Linked DNA regions of Calidifontibacter indicus. Each later gene encodes a partner of the first gene's protein in a complex. Links are inferred from orthologs where the notes say so. Each region holds a gene or a part of one and is shown in the gene's direction. Other genes may lie near its edges.

Region 1 (7,188 bases):
TGCGTCAGCTCGGCTTCCCGTTCAAGGAGAAGTGACATGGCGAAGAAGGCCCTGATCAACAAGGCGAACGCCAAGCCGAAGTTCGCGGTCCGCGCGTACACGCGCTGCAACCGTTGCGGTCGTCCGCACTCGGTGTACCGCAAGTTCGGCCTGTGCCGTATCTGCCTGCGCGAGATGGCTCACCGCGGCGAACTGCCCGGCGTCACCAAGTCGAGCTGGTGACCACTCCACGAAGTTCTCCGCTCGTTCCTCGCTCCGATACTTCTCGGGGACGCCGGAAAACCTCGTGGTGACAGTCAGCCAACCAGCTACCACATCATCAGTTCAGAACATCTACACCGAAGGTCGGCCACGGAATCCCGTGACTGAAACCGCGGTGAGGGAGGGCGGGACAGCCCAATGACCATGACCGACCCGATTGCGGACATGCTGACCCGAGTCCGGAACGCCAACTCGGCGCACCACGACTCGACGTCGATGCCGTTTTCGAAGCTCAAGTCTCACATCGCTGAGATCCTGAAGTCCGAGGGATTCATCCAGGACTTCCGGGTCGAGGACGCGACCGTGGGCAAGACCCTGATCATCGACCTGAAGTACGGCCCCAACCGGGAGCGTTCCATCGCCGGCGTCCGCCGCGTTAGTAAGCCCGGTCTGCGCGTGTACGCCAAGTCCACCAACCTGCCGCGTGTGCTGGGTGGACTCGGGGTCGCGATCCTTTCCACGTCGTCCGGTCTGCTGACTGACAAGCAGGCCGCGTCCAAGGGTGTAGGCGGGGAAGTCCTCGCTTACGTCTGGTAATCCGGGAACGAAGGAGGAAACAAGACATGTCTCGTATTGGACGTCTTCCGGTTCCCGTGCCGAGTGGTGTCGACGTGACCATCGATGGTCAGGACGTCGCGGTGAAGGGCCCCAAGGGCACGCTCGCCCTGACGGTCCCGTCGCCGATCTCGGTCGCGAAGACCGACGAGGGCACCGTTGAGGTGACCCGTCCGAACGACGAGCGCGAATCGCGTTCGCGTCACGGTCTGACCCGCAGCCTGATCAACAACATGGTCATCGGCGTCACCGAGGGTTACACCAAGAAGCTCGAGATCCACGGCACCGGTTACCGCGTGACCGCGAAGGGCTCCGACCTGGAGTTCGCTCTCGGCTACAGCCACCCGATCCTGGTCAAGGCTCCCGAGGGCATCACGTTTGCCGTCGAGAACCCCACCCGTTTCTCGGTCACTGGCATCGACAAGCAGCTGGTCGGCGAGGTTGCGGCGAACATCCGCAAGCTGCGCAAGCCCGACCCGTACAAGGCCAAGGGCGTGCGCTACGAGGGTGAGCACATCCGCCGCAAGGTCGGAAAGGCCGGTAAGTAAGCCATGGCAAACGCACGTATCGTCAAGCGCTCGAACAGCAAGGCTGCGGCTCGCAACCGTCGCCACTTCCGTCTGCGCAAGCGCGTTTCGGGCACCACTGCTCGTCCGCGCATGGTCGTGAACCGCAGCTCGCGTCACGTCTTCGTGCAGATCGTCGACGACACCCAGAGCAAGACCCTGGTGTCGGCGTCGACCATGGAGGCCGACCTGCGCTCGTTCGACGGGGACAAGACCGCCAAGGCGAAGAAGGTCGGCGAACTGCTGGCCGCTCGCGCCAAGGACGCCGGCATCGACGCGGTCGTTTTCGACCGTGGCGGTAACCGGTACGCAGGTCGTGTCGCCGCCATCGCCGACGGCGCCCGTGAGGGTGGACTGACGCTGTGATGACCAACACTGCTGAGAAGAGGAACCACTGATGGCTGGACCCCAGCGTCGAGGTGCCGCTGGCTCCGCCCAGGGCGCCGAGAACAGCGACAACAACAACAACAACGGCCGTAACAACGACCGCCGCGGTGGCCGCGGTGGACGTGACGACCGTCGTAACAACAACGATGAGCGCAACCAGTACCTGGAGCGCGTCGTCACCATCAACCGCGTTTCGAAGGTTGTGAAGGGTGGTCGTCGCTTCAGCTTCACCGCTCTCGTCGTGGTGGGCGACGGCCAGGGCACCGTCGGTGTCGGCTACGGCAAGGCGAAGGAAGTTCCCCTCGCCATCGCCAAGGCTGTCGAGGAGGCGAAGAAGAACTTCTTCCGCGTCCCGATGATCGGCGGCACCGTGCCCCACCCGGTTCAGGGTGAGGCCGCTGCAGGCGTCGTCCTGCTGCGTCCGGCCGCTGCCGGTACCGGTGTCATCGCCGGCGGCCCGGTGCGCGCCGTGCTGGAGTGCGCCGGTGTTCACGACGTGCTGTCCAAGTCGCTCGGCTCGGACAACGCGATCAACATCGTGCACGCCACCGTCGCGGCCCTCAAGGGTCTCGAGCGTCCCGAGGCTGTCGCGGCTCGCCGTGGTCTGCCGCTGGACGCCGTCGCCCCGGTTGCGATGCAGCGCGCTCTGGCCGCTGACGCCGCCGAGAAGAAGACCGTGAAGGCAGGTGCCTGATGGCAACGCTGAAGGTGACCCAGATCCGTTCGGAGATCGGTAACAAGCCGAAGGCTCGCGAGACCCTGCGTTCGCTCGGTCTCAAGCGCATCGGCCACACCGTCGAGCAGGAGGACCGCCCGGAGATCCGCGGCATGGTCCGCGCGGTGCGCCACCTGGTGACCGTGGAGGAGATTGACTGATGGCTGAAGAGAAGACGCACGCACTGAAGGTGCACCACCTGCGTCCTGCCCCCGGCGCCAAGACCGCCAAGACCCGTGTCGGTCGTGGTGAGGGCTCCAAGGGTAAGACCGCTGGTCGCGGTACCAAGGGAACCGGCGCCCGGTACCAGGTGCCGGAGCGTTTCGAGGGTGGTCAGACGCCGCTGCACATGCGTCTGCCGAAGATGCGCGGGTTCAAGAACCCGTTCAAGGTGACCTACCAGGTCGTCAACCTCGACAAGATCTCGGCGCTGTTCCCCGAGGGTGGCACCGTCACCGTCGAGGACCTCGTCGCGAAGGGTGCGGTCCGCAAGGGCCAGCCCGTCAAGGTGCTCGGCACCGGTGAGATCACCGTCAAGGTCGACCTCACCGTGCAGAAGTTCTCGGCTTCGGCCAAGGACAAGATCGAGGCCGCGGGCGGTTCGATCACCGCAGCGTGATCAACCCCTGCGAACTCGCATGACTGTCGCCCCGGGCGACGGGCCAACGGCCCGCCGTCCCGGGGCACAGTCTTTGGCGGACCTTCGTTACAGGTAGAGTTCCGCTGGTTCTACCGCCCGTGCCACTGCACGGCTCATCGACTCCCTCGACCGTGATCCGGTCGAACGCCGTCCTCGGACGGTGCACCTCAGGAGGATCCTTTGCTTTCTGCCTTCGGACGGGCGTTCACCACGCCCGACCTACGCAAGAAGATCCTGTTCACGCTGGCGATCATGGCGCTGTTCCGGTTGGGCTCGCACGTGCCGACGCCCGGCATCTCCTACGCCGCCATCGAGGCCTGCCAGCGCGCGGCGAGCGGCCAGCAGAGCCTGCTCGGCCTGGCGAACCTGTTCTCCGGTGGTGCGCTGCTGCAGTTCTCGGTGTTCGCGCTCGGGATCATGCCGTACATCACCGCGAGCATCATCGTGCAGCTGCTCACCGTGGTCATCCCGCGGTTCGAGGAGTTGAAGAAGGAAGGCCAGTCGGGCCAGACCAAGATGACGCAGTACACGCGCTACCTGACCATCGGTCTGGCGCTGCTGCAGTCGTCGACGCTGGTGGCCGGTGCGGTCAACGCGCCGTACCGCCTCATCGGTGGCACCGAGCTGACCTGCCCGACGATCACCACCGACTCCAACGTCCCCACCATGATCATCATGGTGCTCGTGCTCACCGCCGGCACCGGTCTGATCATGTGGCTGGGTGAGCAGGTCACCGAGCGCGGCGTCGGCAACGGCATGTCGCTGCTGATCCTCACCGCCATCGCCGCGTCCGTCCCGGCGTCCGTCTGGGCGCTGAAGGACCAAGGCTGGGGCAAGTTCGTGATGGTCTGCATCATGGGCATCGCGATCACGATCGTCGTCGTCTTCGTCGAGAACTGCATCCGGCGCATCCCGGTGCAGTACGCCAAGCGGATGATCGGACGCCGCTCCTACGGTGGCACCTCCACCTACATCCCGCTCAAGGTCAACATGGCCAACGTGATCCCGATCATCTTCGCCAGCTCGCTGCTGTCGCTGCCGGTCATGCTCGCCGCGTTCGCCGACCAGACCAAGGGTTGGGGCCTGTGGGTCAACCAGCACCTCGCCCGCGGCGACCACCCGCTCTACATGGCGGTCTACACCGTGCTGATCCTGTTCTTCACGTTCTTCTACGTGTCGATCACCTATCAGCCCAAGGAAGTCGCCGACAACCTCAAGCAGAGCGGTTCGTTCATCCCCGGCGTGCGCGCCGGCGACGCCACCGCGAAGTACATCGGCTACGTCCTCAACCGCATCACGGTCGTCGGTGCCGTCTACCTGGCGATCCTCGCGCTGATCCCGCTCATCGCGCTGGCGCTGGTGCAGGCCAACCAGAACTTCCCGTTCGGTGGTGCCTCGATCCTGATCCTCGTCGGTGTGGGTCTGGAGACCGTCAAGCAGATCGACTCCAAGGTGCAGCAGCACCACTACGAAGGTTTCCTTCGTTAATTGCAGGCTCCTTCGGCGTCGAGCCCCGCAGCAGTTACTCCATTCCTGCTGCGGGGCTCGGCCGTCCCGCCTGCGTGAGCCGTGCGCTGTGGTCCGGCCAGCGCCACCGCTGGCATTGACAAACCTCGAGATCCGCCTTGTGCTGCTGGGTAGCGCAGCGTTTCGAACGTCACACGCTCAGCGGACCGGCGGCTGTGTGGGAGCCAATATCATGGAGTCATGGGTGAAAACACGGGCCGTAGGCAGCATGTCGTCGTGATCGGTGGCGGATTCGGTGGGCTCTCCGCCGTCCGCACTCTGCGGAAGGCCGACGTCGACGTGACGTTGATCGACCGGCACACCTACAACACCTTCCAGCCGCTGCTGTACCAGGTGGCCACCGCGACGCTGAACCCCGGCGACGTCACGTGGTTCCTGCGCGCGGTGCGCGAGCACAACCCGCGGGTGCGGTTCATCAACGGTGAGGTCACCACGATCGACCACGACGCCCGACAGGTGCTGCTCGAGGGCGACCGCTCGGTCAGCTACGACAAGTTGATCATCGCCACCGGCGTCACCGCCAACTTCTTCGGCATCCCCGGCGCCGAGCAGCACGCGCTCCCGCTGTACACCCGCGCCCAGGCACTCGCCGTCCGCGACCGCATCTTCACCGGCCTGGAGTACGCCGCCGCCCACCGCCAGGGCGAAGACGTGCGCATCGTGGTCGTCGGCGGTGGCCCCACCGGTCTGGAGACCGCGGGCGCGCTGGCCGAACTGCGCAACAACGACATGCCGATCACCTACCCCGAGCTCGACCGGTCGCGCACGCACGTGACGCTCATCGAGATGGCGCCGAACCTCCTCGGCCCGTTCTCCAAGAAGAGCCAGGAGTACGCGAGGAAGTCGCTGGAGAAGCGCGACGTCGACCTGCGCCTCAACACCACGGTGAAGCAGGTGCGCCCCGACGGTGTTGTCGTGGGCGACGGCGAGTTCATCCCGGCCGGCGTCACCATCTGGGCCAGCGGCATCAAGGCACCCGACGCGGTCAAGAACTGGGGCATGCCCCAAGGCCGCGGCGGCCGCATCGAGATCGACCACCACCTGCGGGTCAAGGGCATGAAGGATGTCTTCGCGATCGGCGATATCGCCGTCGAGGACGGCGACCGCGCGCTCCCGCAGCTCGCGCAGCCGGCGCTGCAGGGCGGCGCCTACGTGGCGAAGCTCATCCGCGCCGAGCTCAAGGGCGAGACCGTCGGCCCGTTCGAGTACAAGGACAAGGGCATCCTGGCGACCATCGGCCGCAACTCCGCCGTCGCCGAGGCCACCCACCTGCCGAAGCTGACCGGTTTCCCGGCCTGGGCGATCTGGACCGGCGTGCACGTGTTCACTTTGCTCGGTGTGCGCAACCGCGCCGCCGCCATGGTCAACCTCGGCAGCCGCTACCTGTTCTGGCACCGCGGTCACAACGCGATCGTCGGCGACACCCCGCCGGCGCAGGGCATGACCCCGGACGACCTGCCGAGCCGCCTGCTGTCCGACGGTTCGACCGACGTCATCGCGGAGCCGACGCACCGTCCGTGATCCTTGGCGCACCGTCCGTCGACATCGGCTGACGGTGCGTGTGCTGAGACCGGTCACCATCCGGCCCGGCCCGCTCGGTAAAGTGCCGAGAGATGATTCCCACGGTCGAGGCCGCCTCGACCCGAATTTCGGAGGTTCGCAGGTGCGACTGATCATTCTCGGCCCGCCCGGCGCAGGTAAAGGCACGCAGGCGGAGCGCATCACCGCTGCCCACGAGATCCCGCACATCTCCACCGGCGACATCTTCCGCGCCAACATCAAGAACGAGACCGAGCTCGGCAAGCAGGTGAAGTCGATCCTGGACGCCGGTGGTTACGTGTCGGACGACCTCACGAACGCGATCGTCGCCGATCGTCTCGCGCAGGACGACGCCAAGGACGGCTTTCTGCTCGACGGCTACCCGCGCACGCTGGCCCAGGTCGAGGCGCTCGACGCGCTGCTGTCCGACAACGACCAGTCGCTCGACGCGGTGCTCGAGCTGGTCGTCGACGACGAGGAGCTCATCAAGCGTCTGCTGAAGCGCGCCGAGACCTCCGGTCGCACCGACGACACCGAGGAAGTCATCCGCGAACGCCAGGCGATCTACGTGCGCGAGACCGCGCCGCTGGCCGAGAACTACCGCGAGCGTGGCCTGCTGGTCGGCGTCGACGGTGAGGGCGACATGGACGAGGTGACCGAGCGCATCGAGCAGGCGCTGGCGAAGGCCGCCGCGAACTGACGTGATCCGGCGCTGACGTGATCCTCGGTCTCGGCAAGGAGAAGTTGCCGGTCAAGACGTCCGAGCAGTTGCTGCTGATGCGCGCTGCCGGGCTCGTCGTCGGACGCTGCCTGGAGCGGGTGCGCGACGCGGCGGTCGACGGGGTCACCACCGGTGAACTCGACGCTGTCGCAGAGCAGTTCATCCGCGGCGAGGGCGCCGTGCCGTCGTTCTACGGCTACCAGGGCTTCCCGGCCACGCTGTGCATCTCGGTCAACGACGAGGTGGTGCACGGCATCCCGGGGGAGCGGGTCATCCG
Region 2 (5,487 bases), 1.7 Mb from region 1 along the record:
CGATATGCGCGCAAGGTGACGACACCGTCGGTCAGCAGGGGGACCTCGTCCGGATAGGGCATGGGTCCAACCAACCAAACGCGGCCACCCGCCCGCCACCGGATTCCCGAGGCAAGCCCGAGGAAGCCTCCAAGACCCCCGCAAACCGACCGCAAACGCGGCGCCTGCCGGCAGAGGCTGCGGTTGCAACAGCAGCACCTGCACGCAACCGCAGCGTTTGCGGGGGTTCGGGGGAGGGGGAGTCGGTGATCGGTGGACGAGGGGAGCCGGGAACCGCGGCGTAGGCTGGGGCGTTGGTCTCTCGGTCCCCGCGCGCCCATTACTCTTGGTGGGTCTGTCCACGAACGAGGAGCAACAGTGCCGAAGGTAGTCGAGAAGATCCTGCGGGCCGGTGAAGGCCGCACGCTGAAGAAGCTGCAGGGTCTCGCGGCGCAGGTGAACCTGCTTGAGGACGACTTCAAGGCTCTCACCGATGCCGAACTGCGCGAGGAGACCGACAAGTTCAAGCAGCGCCTGAAGGACGGCGAAACGCTGGACGATCTGTTGCCGGAGGCGTTCGCCGCAGTCCGCGAGGCCAGCGTCCGCACGATCGGTAAGCGCCACTTCGACGTGCAGCTGATGGGTGGGGCGGCGCTGCACATGGGCAACGTGGCCGAGATGCGCACCGGTGAGGGCAAGACCCTCGTCGCGACGCTGCCGAGCTACCTCAACGCGTTGGCCGGCAAGGGCGTCCACGTCATCACGACCAACGACTACCTGGCCGAGTACCAGTCGGAGCTGATGGGACGCGTCCACCGTTTCCTCGGCCTGGAGACCGGCTGCATCCTGGCGTCGATGACGCCCGAGCAGCGGCGCGCCGAGTACAACAAGGACATCACCTACGGCACCAACAACGAGTTCGGCTTCGACTACCTGCGCGACAACATGGCGTGGAGCGCGAGCGAACTGGTGCAGCGCGGCCACAACTTCGCGATCGTCGACGAGGTCGACTCCATCCTGATCGACGAGGCCCGCACCCCGCTGATCATCAGCGGTCCGGCCGACGAGGCCACCCGCTGGTACACCGAGTTCGCCAAGATCGTCGAACACCTCACCTGCGCGCCGAAGAAGGCCGGTGAGAACCAGCCGGGCGACGGCGACTACGAGATCGACGAGAAGAAGAAGTCGGTCGGCATCATGGAGTCGGGCATCGAGAAGGTCGAAGACCTCCTTGGCATCGACAACCTCTACCAGGCCGAGAACACGCCGCTGATCGGCTACCTGAACAACGCCATCAAAGCCAAGGAACTGTTCAAGAAGGACAAGGACTACGTCGTCAAGGACGGCGAGATCCTCATCGTCGACGAGCACACCGGACGTATGCTCGCCGGCCGCCGCTACAACGAGGGCATGCACCAGGCGATCGAGGCCAAGGAGGAGGTGGAGATCCAGAACGAGAACCACACCATGGCCACGATCACCCTGCAGAACTACTTCCGCATGTACGACAAGTTGTCGGGCATGACCGGTACGGCGCAGACCGAGGCCGCCGAGCTGCACCAGATCTACAAGCTGGGCGTCGTCACGATCCCCACCAACAAGCCGATGATCCGCAAGGACCAGGCCGACCTCATCTACCGCACCGAGGAGGCGAAGTTCCGCGCAGTCGTCGACGACATCGTCGACCGGCACCGCGAGGGCCAGCCGGTGCTCGTCGGCACCACCAGCGTCGTGAAGTCGGAGTACCTCTCCGAGCAGCTGCGCCGCAAGGGTGTTCCGCACGAGGTGCTCAACGCGAAGTTCCACGAGCAGGAGGCGCAGATCGTCGCCCAGGCCGGCCGTAAGGGCGCGGTCACGGTCGCGACCAACATGGCCGGTCGAGGCACCGACATCATGCTCGGCGGCAACCCCGAGCACATCGCGGTCGCCGCGCTGAAGCGCAAGGGCCTCGACCCGGAGGAGACCCCGGCCGAGTACGAAGCCGCCTGGGACGAGGCGCTCGCGAAGGCGGAGAAAGCGGTCGAGACCCAGCACAAGGAGGTGCTCGAGCTCGGCGGCCTCTACGTGCTCGGCACCGAGCGGCACGAGTCGCGCCGCATCGACAACCAGCTGCGCGGCCGCGCCGGACGTCAGGGCGACCCGGGCGAGAGCCGGTTCTACCTGTCGCTGCAGGACGACCTGATGCGACTGTTCAACGCCAACCTGGTCGACCGGTTCATGCAGACCGCGAAGATCGAGGACGAGGTGCCGATCGAGTCGAAGATGGTCAGCCGCTCGATCCAGTCGGCGCAGAGCAGCGTCGAGGCGCAGAACTTCGAGATTCGCAAGAACGTCCTGAAGTACGACGACGTGCTCAACCGGCAGCGCGAGACCATCTACAAGGAGCGTCGCCGCGTCCTCGAGGGCGAAGACCTCGCCCCGCAGGTGCGTCACTTCATCAACGACGTCGTGGATGCCTACGTCGACGGTGCCACCGCCGAGGGCTTCTCCGACGACTGGGACCTCGACGAGTTGTGGGGCGCGTTCAAAGAGCTCTACCCGATCTCGTTGACGGTCAAGGAGATCGAGGACGAGGTCGGCGGTCGCGCCGGGCTCAACGCCGACCTGCTCGCGCAGGAGATCCGCTCCGACGTCCACCACGCCTACGACCGCCGCGAGGCCGGCTGGGGCGACGACGTCGCCCGCGAGGTGGAGCGCCGGGTGATGCTGTCGGTGCTCGACCGCAAGTGGCGCGAGCACCTCTACGAGATGGACTACCTCAAGGAGGGCATCGGCCTGCGCCAGTTCGCGCAGCGCGACCCCCTGGTGGAGTACCAGCGCGAAGGCTTCCAGCTCTACACGGCGATGAACGACGCCATCAAGGAAGAGGTCGTGCGCGACCTGTTCCACGTCGAGGTCGACCCCGACGAGGTGCAGGCCTCGCTGCCGGAGCAGACCAACGAGAAGATGACGCTCACCGCCCCCGGCGAGGACGGACTCGCGCACCAACACAGTGTCGACGACGAGGGCCGCACGCTCGAGGACGAAGGCGCCAAGGCGCCGCGTGCTCAGCGTCGTGCCGACGCCCGCGCCAAGAAGAAGAGCAAGTCGAAGGCTGCGGCCAAGAAGGCCACCGCGAAGAAGTAGAAGTGCACGCACGCCGAAGGCGGTCGTCCCGGACCGGGGGCGGCCGCCTTCGCGCTGCAGAACGGCTGAGCGCGACGGGACTCGAGACCGTCAGCCGATCTGCAGGACGGTGACCAGCCAGCGTCCGTCGACCCCGGACAGTCGCATCGCGATCGCGCGCACGCGGCCGCGGTCGTGCACCACGGCGCTCACCTCGGCCACGCCGTCGGCGTTCTCGCACACGCGCACCCGCAGCACCCGGCTCGGACGGGTGGGCCTGGCGCCGCGTCGCTGGGCGACCGCGTGCGCGCGGCGCACTCGTTCGCGCAGGTCGAGCACCAGCGCCCGTTCGACCTGGGCCGGTGGGCGCAGCCCGTTCATGACGTCCATCAGCGCGAGCACGAGCCGCGTGCTCCACGCCGCCGGATCGGGCAGGTCGCTGGACCGTGCGTGTTGTGGCCCGAACTCCGGATCGTGTCCGCCGCCCTGGAAGTCGACGGCCAGCACCGATTGGGCGTCGGGGACGACGTGCAACCGTCGCCTCTCACGGCCCGGCGGCAGCAGGTTCGGCGCCGGCCGGGCGTCGACGGACAGGGACAGGGCGGCGCTGGTCATCGCGAACTCCCTTGTGTATTGGTCGAATCGGTGGAGTCGGACGTGTGCGAGGAAGTGGCCGAGGCAGCGGACGGAGCGGTGAGGATCTGGCCGGGGAGCAGGAGGTCGGGGTCGGCGCCGATGACCTGACGGTTCGCGTCGTACCAGGCGGGCAGGTCGCGGGCGATGCGGTCGGGTGACGCCTCGGGGCCGAGCGCCCGGGCCACGATCGACCAGAGCGTGTCGCCGCCGCGCACGACCACGGTCGTGTCGGCCTGTGGGGCGCCGCCCGTGCACCCGGTCAGCAGGGGGCTGCCGTCGGCGGGCGCGATGGCCTTCGGTGCGGTGGGTGTCCATCCCGGCTCCGGCGGCGTCGGGCAGCCCGGCGGCAGCGATGCGTCGGGTGTGGGTGCCGCGAAGTCGGGGGAGGGCACCGACGGCACCTGAGCCGCGCTGAGTGGCGCCGTGGCGACGGTGATCGAGCCGGGAGGAGAGGGGACGGCAGCACCCGCCGAACCCATCGTCGTCCACCCGGCGACGGCCAGCAGCACGACGGCCAGGCGACGCCCCGTGCCGGTGGGCACGCCGCCGCGTTCGATCTGGGCGCGGGCCAGGAGGGCGACGGTGCCCGCCCAGCACAGTGCAGCGCCGAGGGCGAGCAGCAGCACGGTCTGCCAGACGGCGTCGATCGAGGTCGATTCGCCGGCTCCCAGCGCCGACAGGGCGGAGCGCAGTGCGACGTAGGCGCCGACTCCGGCGCCGATGGCGAGACCGAGGGCGAGGATGCGCGCGCGGCGACGTACAGCTGTATGTGTCATGAAAAGACAGTAAACGACAACAACGAACAAAAACAGACTTCAAGGGTGATCAATTTCGAGATGGTGAGCCGGGTAGGGTCCCGGCCATGCGATGGGACGACCTGTTCGACGATCTGGAGGCACAGCTCGCCGCGGCCGAACGCGACGAGGCACTCGCTCAGGTGGCCGAGCGCACCAGGGCCGAGCGCGCGCAGGTCGGTTGGTTCGACCGGGTGGCGGCCGCCGTCGGCGAATCGGTCGACTGCATGACACCGGCCGGACCGGTGCAGGGAAGGATCGCCGACCTCGGCAAGGACTGGCTGGTCCTTGAGGAGTCTGGGCGAGGCAGCGCGATCGTGCCGGCCTCGGCCGTCGTCAGCATCGGCGGACTCGGCAGGCGCAGTGACAAGGCGACGACTCCGGCGCGACGGTTCGGTCTGGGCGTCGCCCTGCGCGCGGTCTCGCGCGACCGGTCACCGGTGGCGGTGCACGACGTCGCGGGCGGGCTCTGGGCCGGCACGATCGACTTCGTCGGCAGTGATCACCTCGAGGTGGTGCTGCACCCGGCCGATGCGCTGCCGCGGGGCGCAGCGGTCACCGGACGCCGTGTCGTGCCGTGGTCGTCGATCGCGATCGTGAGACGAATCGGTTAGCGCGACAACGCAATACGACGACGAGACGCCTCGGATTGCGCGGACGTCGTCGCTCGCAGACTCACTCGGTGAGCGTGCCCGACTCCACCTTCGATCGGGTGTCGGCGTAGGCCCGCTGGATGTAGGCCTCCAACTCCTCGGCTTCGATCCGCCACGACTTACCGACCTTGATCGCCGGCAGATCGCCGGAGCTGATGAGGCCGTAGACGGCGCGCGCCGAGATGTTCAACGTCTCGGCGACGTCGGCGATCTGCAGGAAACGTGCGGGCACCGGTGGTCCTTCCTCGGGGCGGTTCGTCGCGATGTGTCGCAGTCTGTCGGCTGCGGCACGGCGGTGTGGCTCCATTGTCGCCCATCGC

Evidence for each region.
Region 2: the proteins of secY (region 1) and secA are in contact, whole or in part, in a crystal structure (PDB 3DIN), measured with the Thermotoga maritima proteins. The link is inferred for Calidifontibacter indicus from one-to-one orthologs. Residues at the interface, in WP_004081795.1 of Thermotoga maritima: Glu108, Gly109, Glu110, Glu111, Ala236, Glu237, Arg238, Arg239, Ile240, Thr241, Ile242, Gln243, Tyr244, Ala245, Arg246, Arg247, Val248, Thr249, Gly250, Arg251, Arg252, Val253, Tyr254, Gly256, Ala257, Ser258, Thr259, Tyr260, Leu261, Pro262; in WP_004082002.1 of Thermotoga maritima: Glu261, Ala262, Arg263, Lys300, Ala301, Arg302, Thr303, Ile304, Ile305, Leu323, Tyr324, Asp325, Pro326, Val329, Ser330, Tyr333, Ile336, Lys340, Phe345, Val349, Glu363, Phe364, Tyr374, Ser375, Gly376, Gly377, Glu393, Ile395, Thr482, Ser483.

Annotation. Positions count from the first base shown.
Region 1 is NZ_QTUA01000001.1:3,309,458-3,316,645, reverse strand. What follows is about bases 2,635-5,458. They hold secY (preprotein translocase subunit SecY), read left to right. Parts: upstream 2,635-3,304; coding sequence 3,305-4,612; downstream 4,613-5,458. Other genes in these bases: DFJ65_RS15700 (NAD(P)/FAD-dependent oxidoreductase), read left to right, coding at 4,832-5,458; rplO (50S ribosomal protein L15), read left to right, coding at 2,645-3,103; rpmD (50S ribosomal protein L30), read left to right, coding at 2,635-2,645. Also shown: rplE (50S ribosomal protein L5), read left to right, coding at 1-35; DFJ65_RS15740 (type Z 30S ribosomal protein S14), read left to right, coding at 37-222; rpsH (30S ribosomal protein S8), read left to right, coding at 400-798; rplF (50S ribosomal protein L6), read left to right, coding at 825-1,364; rplR (50S ribosomal protein L18), read left to right, coding at 1,368-1,748; rpsE (30S ribosomal protein S5), read left to right, coding at 1,780-2,463; more of rpmD, read left to right, coding at 2,463-2,634; more of DFJ65_RS15700, read left to right, coding at 5,459-6,172; DFJ65_RS15695 (adenylate kinase), read left to right, coding at 6,315-6,890; map (type I methionyl aminopeptidase), read left to right, coding at 6,908-7,188. UniProt on the Escherichia coli protein: The central subunit of the protein translocation channel SecYEG. Consists of two halves formed by TMs 1-5 and 6-10.
Region 2 is NZ_QTUA01000001.1:1,607,287-1,612,773, forward strand. The notes cover bases 1-3,305. They hold secA (preprotein translocase subunit SecA), read left to right. Parts: upstream 1-357; coding sequence 358-3,105; downstream 3,106-3,305. Other genes in these bases: DFJ65_RS07630 (GNAT family N-acetyltransferase), read right to left, coding at 1-62; DFJ65_RS07640 (Rv3235 family protein), read right to left, coding at 3,196-3,305. Also shown: more of DFJ65_RS07640, read right to left, coding at 3,306-3,699; DFJ65_RS07645 (LysM peptidoglycan-binding domain-containing protein), read right to left, coding at 3,696-4,496; DFJ65_RS07650 (hypothetical protein), read left to right, coding at 4,583-5,128; DFJ65_RS07655 (helix-turn-helix domain-containing protein), read right to left, coding at 5,190-5,399. UniProt on the Escherichia coli protein: Required for protein export, interacts with the SecYEG preprotein conducting channel.